One region of the Colwellia sp. KS18-150 genome, then DNA from elsewhere that is predicted to be linked to it. Evidence: predicted binding sites of a transcription regulator. Region 1 holds the regulator's gene; each other region holds the start of a gene.
The links. The regulator FliA, encoded in region 1, starts transcription of late flagellar genes. The targets are predictions, from matches to a motif close to CTAAAGNTNNNNNNNNNNNNGCCGATA.
Positions count from the first base shown of each region.

Region 2: the regulator FliA is predicted to act here: its motif matches at 978-1,004, upstream of AC27IF_RS05525 (flagellin N-terminal helical domain-containing protein).
Region 3: the regulator FliA is predicted to act here: its motif matches at 2,070-2,096, upstream of pomA (flagellar motor protein PomA).
Region 4: the regulator FliA is predicted to act here: its motif matches at 1,374-1,400, upstream of AC27IF_RS14210 (flagellar protein MotY).

Region 1 is NZ_BAAJMC010000007.1:46,087-49,354, reverse strand. Features, by position in the region: gene AC27IF_RS10930 (protein phosphatase CheZ) at 1-532, opposite strand, end outside; gene cheY (chemotaxis response regulator CheY) at 624-1,007, opposite strand; gene AC27IF_RS10920 (RNA polymerase sigma factor FliA) at 1,076-1,795, opposite strand; gene AC27IF_RS10915 (MinD/ParA family protein) at 1,890-2,732, opposite strand; gene flhF (flagellar biosynthesis GTPase FlhF) at 2,818-3,268, opposite strand, start outside.
Region 2 is NZ_BAAJMC010000003.1:1,458-4,725, forward strand. Features, by position in the region: gene AC27IF_RS05525 (flagellin N-terminal helical domain-containing protein) at 100-912, opposite strand; gene AC27IF_RS05530 (flagellin N-terminal helical domain-containing protein) at 1,103-1,918, opposite strand; gene flgL (flagellar hook-associated protein FlgL) at 2,096-3,268, opposite strand, start outside.
Region 3 is NZ_BAAJMC010000003.1:347,916-351,183, forward strand. Features, by position in the region: gene thiI (tRNA uracil 4-sulfurtransferase ThiI) at 1-84, opposite strand, end outside; gene AC27IF_RS07125 (flagellar motor protein MotB) at 220-1,161, opposite strand; gene pomA (flagellar motor protein PomA) at 1,203-1,970, opposite strand; gene AC27IF_RS07135 (exodeoxyribonuclease VII small subunit) at 2,213-2,479, shown strand; gene ispA ((2E,6E)-farnesyl diphosphate synthase) at 2,476-3,268, shown strand, end outside.
Region 4 is NZ_BAAJMC010000013.1:12,685-15,952, reverse strand. Features, by position in the region: gene AC27IF_RS14215 (M1 family metallopeptidase) at 1-257, opposite strand, end outside; gene AC27IF_RS14210 (flagellar protein MotY) at 420-1,337, opposite strand; gene rnt (ribonuclease T) at 1,512-2,195, shown strand; gene AC27IF_RS14200 (peroxiredoxin) at 2,276-2,881, opposite strand; gene AC27IF_RS14195 (Grx4 family monothiol glutaredoxin) at 2,991-3,268, opposite strand, start outside.

The DNA.
Region 1 (3,268 bases):
GGATAACTTGGCCAGTTAAATCTTGAAAATCTTGTGCCATTAATACGTCAGTCATTAAGCTATGGATATGTTGAGTTTCTTTACCTGTTGTTAGCAGTAAAGTATCAATGTCACCACATAAATCTTTAAACTCTTTTAAGTCAATTTCATTATTCATTAGCTTAGTCCACGCAGGATTAACTGCACGTACTTGGTCAGCAATGTTATCCACTACCGGGAATATTGACTCAACCGCATCCATGGTTTTATTAGCCGCTTCTTCTGTGCGAGTAATAACATAGTTCAATCGTTCTTTAGCATCCGGAATATCGGCCGTTGCTAAGTCATTTAAACGGGAATCTAGCTGAAAATTTGTTAACGAGTCATGAAGTTGACGTGTTAACTTACCTATTTCAGCAAATAATTCTGAGTTGATTGGGTTTTGAATTTCAGCAACAAGCGCATCCGCTTTGTCTTGCTGATCAGTTTCTAAAAACTCAACCAAAGATTTAGCCTGCTCTAAAGAAACACGGCCCATCATTGCGATACTCATGCAAAGTCCTTAACTATTAAACCAAAGCATTACTTTGTTTTATCGGGAAATTTTCATTTACCTTTAGGAAACTCCCCAATAAAAACAAAAACTAAGCTAAACGTTCAAAAATTTTGTCTAGTTTCGTTTTTAGCGTTGCTGCGGTAAATGGTTTAACAATATAGCCATTAACACCTGCTTGAGCAGCCATAACAATTTGCTCTTTTTTAGCTTCAGCAGTGATCAGCAATACAGGAATATGCGATAAACTTGCATCAGCACGTATAGCTTTTAATAAGTCAATTCCCTGCATGCCAGGCATATTCCAATCGGTAACGACAAAATCAAAATCGCCACCTTGAAGCATAGGTAAAGCAGTACTACCATCATCAGCTTCTTGAATGTTAGTAAACCCTAAATCGCGCAACAAATTTTTCACTATTCGTCTCATTGTTGAAAAATCATCAACTACAAGCACTTTCATATTTTTATCCAAGGCACCCTCCGGCGAAACATTCAAGTTTCAAATTAATATATATATTACTAAGTTACTACTTATTCTACTCAACTTTGCCAAGATTGCATACGTGATTTTAAACGATGCATTGCTTGACTATGTATTTGACTGACCCGTGATTCACTCACGTCAAGAACTTGGCCAATCTCCCGTAAATTTAATTCTTCATCGTAGTACAGTGACAGTACTAAAGCTTCACGCTCTGGTAAAGAGGAAATACACTCACTAAGGCCTTTTTTAAAAGCACTATGTTCAATGTCTTGATATGGATCATCTGAGTGAGATGATTCATCAAAATTGATAGCATCTTCACTAACACCAAGATCATCAATACCGAGTATTTTTCCTGTACTAACCTCGCTTAATATATGATGGTATTCATTTAATGAAATATCAAGTTTTTCAGCCACTTCTATATCGGTAACATCTCGGCCTAATTCAGCCTCTAGTTGTTTTATCGCTTCACTTACCATGCGACTATTTTTATGCACAGAGCGAGGAGTCCAATCGCCACGGCGCATTTCGTCTAACATTGCACCACGAATACGGATTCCAGCAAAGGTTTCAAAACTTGCACCTTTGGTATTATCAAAATTATTTGCCGCTTCAAATAAACCTATCATTCCCGATTGAATTAAATCGTCAACGATAACACTGGCGGGTAATCTTGCTAATAAATGGTAAGCAATACGTTTGACTAAGACGGTATGCTGCTCTAATAACACCGTTTTATCAATTTGATTGTTATAAGCATTAGCTTTTGCCACGTTATATCGTTCTCACTCAAAATTTATAGTTTATTTAAAATGGTTACGTTTTCAGTTTAATATATCTACCCTGTTAAGGGTGGTGAATCAATGACTAATAATCAAGTAATTGTTCAATAAAAAACTCTAAATGACCTGAGGCTTGTTTAGGAATAGGCCAATTTGTCACTTTGGTTGCTAAGCCTTTAAAAGCTTTAGCTGCAGGTGACTCAGGGAACGCTTCAACAATGGCCTGTTGTTTTCGTACTGATTTTCGAATATTTTCATCAAAAGGTATGACGGCAACTAATTCAAGCGCAACATCTAAAAACCTATCAGTTACCTTGGTTAGTTTTGCAAAAAGTTGTTGCCCCTCTTTAGGAGTACGTACCATATTGGCAACCACTTTGAATTTAAACACGCCATGATCTCGGCTTAATAACTTCATCAGCGCATAGCAATCGGTAATAGACGTAGGCTCATCGCAAACAACTAGCATCACATCTTGCGATGCTCTAGTAAAGCTCAACACCATATCTGAAATACCCGCTGCTGTATCAACGATGAGTACATCAAACTGAGTTTGCATTTCACTGAACGCGCGAATTAACCCTGCATGCTCTGATGGTGTTAAATCGACCATTGATTGTGAGCCGGAAGTTGCAGGAATAATTTTAATATTACTAGGACCAGTAATAATTATATCATCAAGCTCACATTCACCTGATAACACATGAGATAGGTTACGTTTAACTCTAAGCCCTAACATCACATCAACATTGGCTAAACCTAAGTCAGCGTCTAGCACTAAAACTCGTTTGCCTTGTTGACCTAAAGCTATAGCAGTATTTAGCGATACGTTAGTTTTACCTACACCGCCTTTACCACCTGAAACTGCGATTACTTTAACTTTTTTTAAGTCCTGCATTTTTCTTAAGCCGCTCGCTTGATCTGCCATTAACGTTACTTCTTTGATAATTCTTATTATATTACTTCTTTACAGCCGTGAAGAAAACTACAATTAATAAAACTTATATCTCGGTTTATATAACTGCGGCTGGTGCTATTGGCATTGGCCGAGCAGTTGAATAAGAGGTATTTTTCGCTGACTTACTTGCCATTTTATCAGCAAGCGTAACTAATTTTTCAGCATTTGCAACTTTAATATCTTCAGGCACTCTTTGTCCGTCAGTAAGATACCCTATTGGCAAGCCATTTTGAATTGAAGTTGTAATTATTTCGCCAATACTGACACTTTCGTCCAGTTTAGTATAAATACAACCCGATAATGGTACTTTTTTAAAGCGATCGACATTTTCTTGCATAACTTGTTGTTGACTGTTAGCCGCCATCACTAAGTAATTACGAATTCTAACCCGCGTGTTCGAGACTAAATTGGCTAGATTTTCAGCCAATCGCATATCCCTTTGTCCCATACCTGCAGTATCAATCAGTACTAACTTTTTCTGGCTAAACTGTTGTAATAGTGTATCT
Region 2 (3,268 bases), on a different contig from region 1:
TTAAATTACTTTAGAAATATTTTCAATTTCTTTCATTTAATTTTCATATTATTGATAAGTTGTTGTATTAAAAGTATATAACAACTTATCAAAGCTCAATTACAATAACGACAAAGCTATTTGTGGCTGCTGATTTGCTTGCGCCAACATTGAACTAGCTGCTTGTTGTAATACAGAGTTACGTGCCAATTGCGCTGATTCTGCCGCATAATCGGTATCTTCAATACGAGATCTCGATGCTGAAACATTCTCTGCTGCATTTTCATTACTACGAATAACACTTGAAAAACGGTTTTGTTTAGCACCTAAATCTGAACGAGTGCTGTTGACCGTAGAAAGCACAGTATCTAAATCAGTTATACGCGATTGCGCACCATTAAAGCTGGTGATAGAGCCGGCAGCATTAATGTTAGTTGATGAGAAATTCTGTGCGATTGAAATTGAAATGGTTTGCCCTGCATCAGCACCAATTTGAAAGTTTGCTGAATAAGAGCCGTCTAATAAATTAGTACCACCAAAAGAAGCTTGAGCCGCTACTCGGTCTAATTCTAACTCAAGTTCACTATACTCAGTATTCAATGCCACTAAATCAGCATCGGTATTTGAACCATTAGATGCTTGAACGGCTAAGGTACGCATACGCTGTACAGTATTGGTATATTCATCAAGTGCACCTTCAGCGGTTTGTGCTAAAGAAATAGCATCATTCGCGTTACGTGAGCCTTGGTTTAACCCGTTAACTTGAGATGTTAATCGGCTAGAAATTTGCAAACCAGCCGCATCATCTTTAGCGCTGTTAATTCGCTTGCCTGATGATAAACGTTGGTAGCTAGTATTTAATTCATTAGTTGAATTTGACAGCTGACGCTGTGAGTTTAATGATGCAATATTACTATTTACACTTAAAGCCATCTCGATACCCTCAAAGTTAGGTTAAACAGTAAATAGACTAATGAATTTACCGCTGTTAACTAAGTTATCGGACACATTGAAAATAACTTTAATCTTTTTTAAAATAAAAAAGCTTACTTCGTTAAAAACAAAGTAAGCTTTAATTATTTACTTTTCTTATTATTGGCTTTAGGCCAATAAATTCAGTAGATTACTGAAGTAAAGATAGCGCTATTTGTGGTTGCTGATTCGCTTGTGCCAACATTGAACTAGACGCTTGTTGTAACACTGAGTTACGAGCAAGCATTGCTGATTCAGCTGCATAATCGGCATCTTCGATACGTGAACGTGACGCGGATACGTTTTCTGCGGCATTTTCATTACTACGGATTACACTTGAAAAACGATTTTGCTTCGCACCTAAATCAGAACGCGTACTGTTAACTGTCGCTAACACAGAATCTAAATTGGTAATTCTTGACTGCGCCCCATCGAAACTAGTAATACTACCGACAGCACCCACCGCGGTTGCAGAGAAGCTTGCTGCTATAGTAATTGAAATAGTTTGTCCGGCATCAGCACCAATTTGGAAGTTAGCCGAATAGGTACCATCTAATAAATTTACACCACCAAAGCTAGCGTCGTTAGATATTCTATCTAATTCTAGCTCAAGCTCTGTAAACTCAGTGTTAAGTGCCGCTAAATCAACCTCGGTATTTGAACCATTTGATGCTTGTACTGCTAGGGTTCTCATACGCTGAACGGTATTGGTATATTCGTCTAACGCGCCTTCAGCGGTTTGCGCCAAAGAGATGGCATCATTAGCGTTTCGAGAAGCTTGATTTAAACCATTTATTTGTGAAGTTAAACGTGCAGATATTTGTAAACCTGCGGCATCATCTTTGGCACTGTTAATTCTTTTACCAGAAGACAAACGTTCATATGAAGTTGTCAAATCATTGGTAGATTGAGCCAATTGACGCTGCGAGTTCAACGATGCGATATTACTATTGACGACTAAAGCCATTGTTATCATCTCCTAATTTTAGGGTGGCTCTTAGATAACAAAATCGTTTGGGAACCACACATTTTCTAAATTACTGTTTAACTTGTACTACTAAGTTAAATTTAACGTTTACTGTTTTATTAAAATTCTTATCAAAATATTAAATGCATGTTGCATGCCAAAATTAATTGACGGTCATTACAAATAATTAAACAAGCTTAAATTCTTAATTTGTACAAAGCTTTGCTGCGCTGCTTGTAATGACACTTGTGACTGTTCGAACGTTGCGACAGCCTTAGCAAAATCTAAATCTTCAATGTTAGAGCGCCCCGAAGATAGGTAAAGCTCTGCATCTAGGTGATTAGATTCTTGATTATCAATCAGCGTAAGTCTCACCCCTGCTTCAGCTCTTCTGCCTGTCATATGGTTTAAGGCTTCATCTAATTGACCTAAAATCACATCGTAATCAACTTTATGTTGAACAGGATCGGCTGGGTTAACACCAACATTCATCCAGTCGATAGCGGCTTTAACCGTGTCAAAAATACTGATATCGGCTTGCGGAGTTAAATCAAAGTCATCACCCGGCAACGGGTTGCCGCTAATCTGCACTTCAACACCATTAAAGGCAACGGTTTGCCCTGGCGCATAAGTGGTAGTATTAAATACAACAGCACCATTACCATCGGTCACGGTTAAGTCTGTTGCAGAAGCAAAATTGAAATTGTAATCAGGTGGGTTAGTAACCGTATCATAAGCGCCGGGATTAGCTATTACAGCTTTGTTAACCGAAATACCCGAAGTATTAGTATTATAATTTGCTGAAAAGTCGCCAATATCATTAGGGACTTTTTCAAAAGCATCATCACCAGACTGATTAATATCAACCATCACGTTTTTAGCTATTTGCAGCTCTCTGACACCGCTATCACCGTGATAAATAACAGAGTCATCTGGCTGTAAGGTAAATGGCTGCACGTCAACCTGATAACCGGCATAAATGTAATCACCAGATTCATCTTGCGTGTTAGCAATATCGAGCAATTGTGACTGAGTATTCTTTCCTAGCTCAGCTAAAGACTTAATACTGTCATCAGATAAAGTACCATTATTAGCTTGAATGAATAATTGCTTAAGCTGCTGCATCACATCTTCAGCACTGGCGAAAGAGACTTCTTGAAGGCTGTTACGGTTTTCAGCTTGATTAAGGTTTCGTTGGTATTTTTCAATATTAGCCAAGCCATCTTTATAGCCCGCTAACGTACCATAAGAAACAGCATCATCTTTCGCCGTTAACACTCTTTTACCGCTCGCTAAATATTGGATTTGATCATTAACATCAGACTGTTTATTACTCAGCTGTTGAGCATT
Region 3 (3,268 bases), on a different contig from region 1:
CGACTCGAGGATCTTAGTGAAACGTTTACGCACAGGGCGTGATTTAATAGTGATTTCAGCTTGCAGCTTTACGATAAATTTCATCGACGAGTAACCTAAATAATAACGGTTGAGAATTGGCGCGCATTATATACCCAAATGACGACAAGATACTAGTTTCAACACAAAGCAGCCCACGACTAATACCTATTAATCGTGGGCTGCGAATATTCAAAAAACTTACTCTATGACTTGAATAGGATCGGTTTCTTTTGCCTTACCTTGATTAATCGCAATTTCAACACGTCGATTTCTTCTACGATTCAAAGCATTAGTGTTTGGCACTAAAGGTCTAGTGTCTGCATGACCAGCAACAACCAAGCGAGTTTGATCAAAGTTAGGTACTTTAATTAACTCATGGGCAATAGCGACAGCTCGCTTACTCGACAAGTCCCAATTTGAGCTAAACAACTCAGAATCAAGTCCTCTATTATCCGTATTCCCCGAAACCATTATTTCACCGGGCACCGTATTAAGTAACTCACCAATTTCTTTGATAATAGGTATAAATTTTGGTTGTAAAAATGCGGAGCCTGATGGAAAGGAGCCGTTTTCACGAATACGAATGATCACTTGTTGCCCCAATGACTCTAACTCAATAGCACCATCTTGAATTTGCTGTTCAAGTTGCTCAGCAATTTTCTTCACTAAATCGTTCACCTGCTCTTGTGCAGCATTTTCCATTTGTTCTTTAGCTTGCTGTAAAGCTTGGGCAGACATAGCATCTTCTGTATTTTGCGCCTGACCACCACGTTCTGTACCACGCTGTTCTTGACGACCACCGGCAGAAGTTTCATCACCCGCTTGAAACTCTAACATTTGCTGAGTCATTTCCATGGTTTGCTGTTGAATAACTTCAATTGGTGTAGGCTCTGGTTTACCCGGACGAAACTCTTGGGCAATAATACTGGTACCTTTAGGAATGTCTTTAACTTCTATTTTATTTTGCACACCAAAAGCAAACTTCATTGAACCTGCTATTTGTTTGAATTTAAGTACATCCATTTCTGAAAAAGATAGTAACAGTACAAAAAAGCACATTAACAAAGACATAAGATCGGCGAATGTTCCCATCCACGCCGGTAGTCCTGGAGGTGGACATTTACACTCTTGCTCAGCCATAAATCCCCCTAATGCATAAAATAATCATTAAATGCATCATCCTATTCTTCCGTATTCGTATCTATAGCTCGCTTACCTTCGGCTAAGTAGTTCTTCAATAAACCTTCGATAACTCTTGGGTTTTGACCATCTTGAATTCCCAATACGGCATCGAGTACTAATTCTTGGTTCATTTTTTCTTCAGCTAGTCTAAGTTTTAACTTTGACGCAATAGGAATAGCAATAACGTTGGCGAGGAAGGCACCATAAAGTGTTGTTAATAAAGCAACCGCCATCGCAGGACCGATTGACTTAGGATCATCCATATTTGAAAGCATGGCAACCAAACCAATTAAGGTTCCGATCATCCCCATCGCAGGGGCAACATCAGCCAAGGCCATCATCATGTCTGAGCCAGTTTCATGACGCTCTGTAGTAAGGTTTATATCTTTTTGCAAAGTAGCACGTACCACATCCGCATCATGCCCATCGACGAGCATATCAACGCCCTTTTGCATAAAAGGATTGGTAATCTCTGCTTCTTCTAAGGCAAGAAAACCACCTTTACGCGCTGCATCAGCCATATCAACCGCTTTCTCAATTAGCTCTTCTGGTTTTTCGAGCTTGAACATAAAGGCCTTGCCGATAATTTTACCAATGCCGAAAAACTGGCCTAAATTATAGTTTGATAAAACAATGAAAATTGAGCCACAAAATACAATTAAAACTGATTGCGTATCTGCGAACATCATGATGTCACCAGATAAAATCATTGCCATTACGAGCAAACCGATGGCGCCGAGAATACCAATTAACGTTGCTAAATCCACAAAATTCTCCTAAAACTACAAAACTCAAATAGCACTATTAAAATAATAGTACATGATGCAAAAAATATTCGCTAATACTTATATAGCCACAATTCATATTATCGCCCGTACAGTCAATAACTTAATAGCTTGTTTCAAATTAATATTAGCTTAATAAATGTATCCTCCACATTGACCATTGCGCTTAGCTAGGGTAAGTTTGCGCCTAGTCCTAAATTGTAAGCACTCTTTAAGTAGATAGCATGGCAAAGAAAAAATTAGAAAACCTTAGTTTTGAAGAATCACTTACCGAACTTGATACTATAGTACAAAGCCTTGAACAAGGGGAATTGAGCTTAGAAGAGTCGATGGCATTATTTGAGCGAGGATTAAATTTAAGTCAAGTAAGCCAAAGTAAGTTACAAGCCGCTGAGCAGAAAGTTAAAATCTTACTGGAAAAAAATGGTGAGCCACAATTAACTGATTTTGATCTTACAACGAGTGAGAGCAGATCTGGTGATCATTTGTGAGTGAGCTAGTCAATTATCAACAACACCAAGATAGTATTAACCATTTTTTAGCTGAACAATTAGATAAGTTAACCACTAATGATGAAAAGCTACTTGCCGCTATGCGTTACGGTTTGCTTATCGGCGGTAAGCGCATGCGTCCTTATCTTGCGTATATCACAGGGGATGCATTAGGGGCTCAGCAAAGTGATATAAATGCTATAGCTGGGGCACTTGAATGTATTCACGCCTATTCATTATTACATGATGATCTTCCTGCGATGGATGATGATGATTTAAGGCGAGGCAACCCTACTTGTCATAAAGCATTTGACGAAGCAACAGCGATCCTCGCTGGTGACGCTTTGCAAACGCTTGCTTTTGATATACTCGCCAATCACACTTTTAGCGATAAAATACAAACTAAACAAGTCATTTTAATACAACATTTAGTGTCAGCTTCTGGTTATCAAGGTATGTGCGGCGGACAAGCTTTAGATTTATCCGCGACAGCTAAAGTAATAAACTTATCAGAATTAGAATTATTACACTCTCTTAAAACGGGTGCTTTACTTAAAGCTTGCGTCTTAATGGCTGCAGAATGTTCACCTAAAGTGAGTATTGAAGAAAAAAAAATACTAGAGAAGTATGCTGAATTAGTTGGCTTAGCATACCAAGTACAAGACGATATCATTGATATTACTTCCAGTGAAGAAGAGCTAGGTAAACCGAAAGGCTCTGACTTAGCTGCCAATAAGAGTACCTACCCTGCATTACTAGGTTTACAAGGTGCACAAGAGAAAGCAGAAA
Region 4 (3,268 bases), on a different contig from region 1:
TTATTCTGTGCCATGACTCTGTGAATAACTAAATCACGTGTATCTAAAATCACAACGTTAGTGTCATTAACTAACCACTTTAATGATAATTCTGCGAAGCCTGATAAAGCTTTCTGTTCAAAATCGACATCAAGATCTAAATATAAATGTGTGGTGATAACTTGATCATAGTTAGCATACGTATAAGCATCATTTAAGACGATACTTTTTGTTGAAGCTGAGACTAATTGCGACATAAAAAAAGTCACTAGCAGCATAAGTCGTAAAATAATTTTCATTGCACGGTTCCCAAAACAGTTTACTTTGCTATATAAAAAAGAGCCTGTAGATTACAGCGAATCAACAGGCCTATTCAACAATTTATCCACTTGCATTAAGTGATTTTTTGTTTCTTATTTCAACATAGTGTAACCCTTAAGCTACATTTTTTGCATTTGAATGACGACTCGACGGTTTTTTCCTCTACCTAATAGCGTATCATTTGAAGCTATATGACGTTTTTCTCCATAACCTTTTGCTTCTATACGACTGGCATCGATACCATTACTAACAAAATAATCTCGAACTTTATTTGCTCGTTGCTCTGATAGTTTTAAATTAGACCAACGGCCACCATAACTATCAGAATATGCATCGACAAGTACAAGCTCAAGATTAGGATCTAAGCTTAAATATTCTCTGATCATATCAATACGGCGTTGTGATGCTTTGGTAAATTTATCACTATTAGATTGATAATTTAAAATGGTATAGGAAATGTCATCAAAACTGTAATTAAGTAAATTGCCAACACAGGCAACAAAGTTTCGGTAAGCACTTTTAAATCTTGCTGTTGATAAACCAACAGAAATCTCATCTTGATCGCTATACCAATCATTGTAATAAAAAGTTGGGCTCATACCCTGCTCTAATTCACTTAGCATTGTCCAAGCAACTTTCTTTGGTAAACTTGGATTAAACTGTTTATAAAGTTTCATATCCGCTAACACTCGTCCGCCATGACCAGGTCGCCAATTAGGTGATTCACTTCGTACTTGAGCTAAAGAGTAGTTATCAGGTAGTAGTAACATGTCTAGCTCAAACTCCATGTTTAACTTTCGGCTCGCTTTAGCGGAAAAACGTGCTTGTCCATAGTGAGGAATTTGATGTGCCAATGTACATTGTAAGCGCGAATCATTTGCTAACTGCCATTGAGAGTCACTTACACTGGCACTGTATTGACGTATGCCAGCATGAGACTTTGTAGATATAAAACTAAATAGCAGAGTCAGAAAAACGGTCACAAAAAATGAAGATGTGAATAATAATTTATATGCATTTAGAGAATATATTTTCATAGTGTTTGCAACATAATTAATTGGCGACACAAATTGTATCGCCCCAAACTGAAATAACTTTAGCACTTTGTTGGCTATTTTACGTTAGCTCGCTATCGTGTTCACTGCATTTTTCTGAGATAATTAAATAAATCGCTCATTTGAGAGCTTTTCATCTTTAATTCAAGTAATAATATGTCAGATACTGTAAAAACAAAAGACGATACCGAAAAAAACAAACCACTTTTAGCGCAGAGATTCAGAGGATACTTTCCCGTAGTCATTGACGTAGAAACGGCAGGATTTAATGCTCAAACCGATGCGTTGTTGGAAATCGCCGCATCGGTATTAACTTTGGATGAATCATCAGGAAAGTTATCAATCGATGAAACGATCCAATTTAATGTAGAGCCTTTTGAAGGTGCTAATTTAGAGCCAAAAGCTCTTGAGTTTACAGGCATTGATCCCACAAACCCTCTTAGAGGCGCTGTAGAAGAAGATGTAGCTTTAAAAGCTCTATTTAAATTAGTAAGAAAAAAAATGAAATTGGCAGGTTGTCAACGGGCTATTATCGTTGCCCATAATGCAGCCTTTGATTTAGGTTTTTTAAATGCAGCTACTGCAAGGTGTAATATAAAGCGCAGTCCTTTTCATGCTTTTGTTAGTTTTGACACCACCACGTTAGCTGGATTGGCACTCGGACAAACCGTACTGGCAAAGGCGTGTGAAACAGCCAACATTGACTTTAATAATAGCGAAGCACATTCGGCACTTTATGATACTGAGAAAACAGCTGAGCTGTTCTGTTTTATTGTAAATAAATGGCAAGACTTAGGTGGATGGCCGCTTATTGGGCCTATAGATACAGCTGAAAGTTAGAGACAAAAAAACCGCGTTAGCGGTTTTTTTAATTCTATAAATAAGACAATATAATCGACTTGATAAAGCCGAAATATTACTTACAGTTGATCAGCATTATCTGTAAGGTAAGAAGCAACGCCATCTGGTGAAGCAGTCATACCTTTATCACCTTTATTCCAACCTGCTGGACAAACTTCACCGTGCTCTTGGTGGAATTGTAATGCATCAACCATACGTATCATTTCATCAACGTTACGGCCTAAAGGTAAGTCATTCACTACTTGGTGACGAACATTACCTTCTTCATCAATTAAGAATGAACCACGAAATGCAACACCTGCTTCTGGATGCTCAACATCATAAGCCTTACAAATTTCATGTTTAACATCAGCAACTAAAGTGTATTGAACTGGACCAATACCACCCTCGTTTACTGGAGTATTTCTCCACGCATTATGAGAAAATTGTGAATCAATTGATACACCAATTACTTCAACACCGCGGCTCTTGAATTCTTCCATACGGTGATCAAAAGCTAATAGCTCTGAAGGACATACAAAAGTAAAATCTAAAGGATAGAAGAAAACTACCGCTTTTTTGCCTTTAATAGCTTCACTTAATGTAAAACTATCTACTATTTCACCGCTACCTAATACTGCTGCTGCAGAAAAATCCGGTGCTGGACGACCAACTAATACGCTCATTTTGTGCTCCATTGTTTATTATAAAAAATAATATTGAGAAATGAATAATCACAATACATTATTGTGATTAATTAAGAAAATTCAATACCAATTATAGTTTTAAGTAAAATTATTCTGCCGGTGTATTTTTAGCTGCAGCTTCTTTTACTAATGTTTGTAATTCACCTTGTTGAAACATTTCGATAATAATATCGCAGCCGCCTACAAGTTCACCTTCAACCCAAAGTTGTGGGAAGGTTGGCCAATCAGCATATTTCGGCAGTTCAGCGCGAATATCAGGATTTTGCAAAATATCAACATAAGCAAATTGCTCACCACAAGAAATTAATGCTTGAGATGCTTGAGAAGAAAAACCACAACTTGGTAATTTAGGTGAGCCCTTCATAT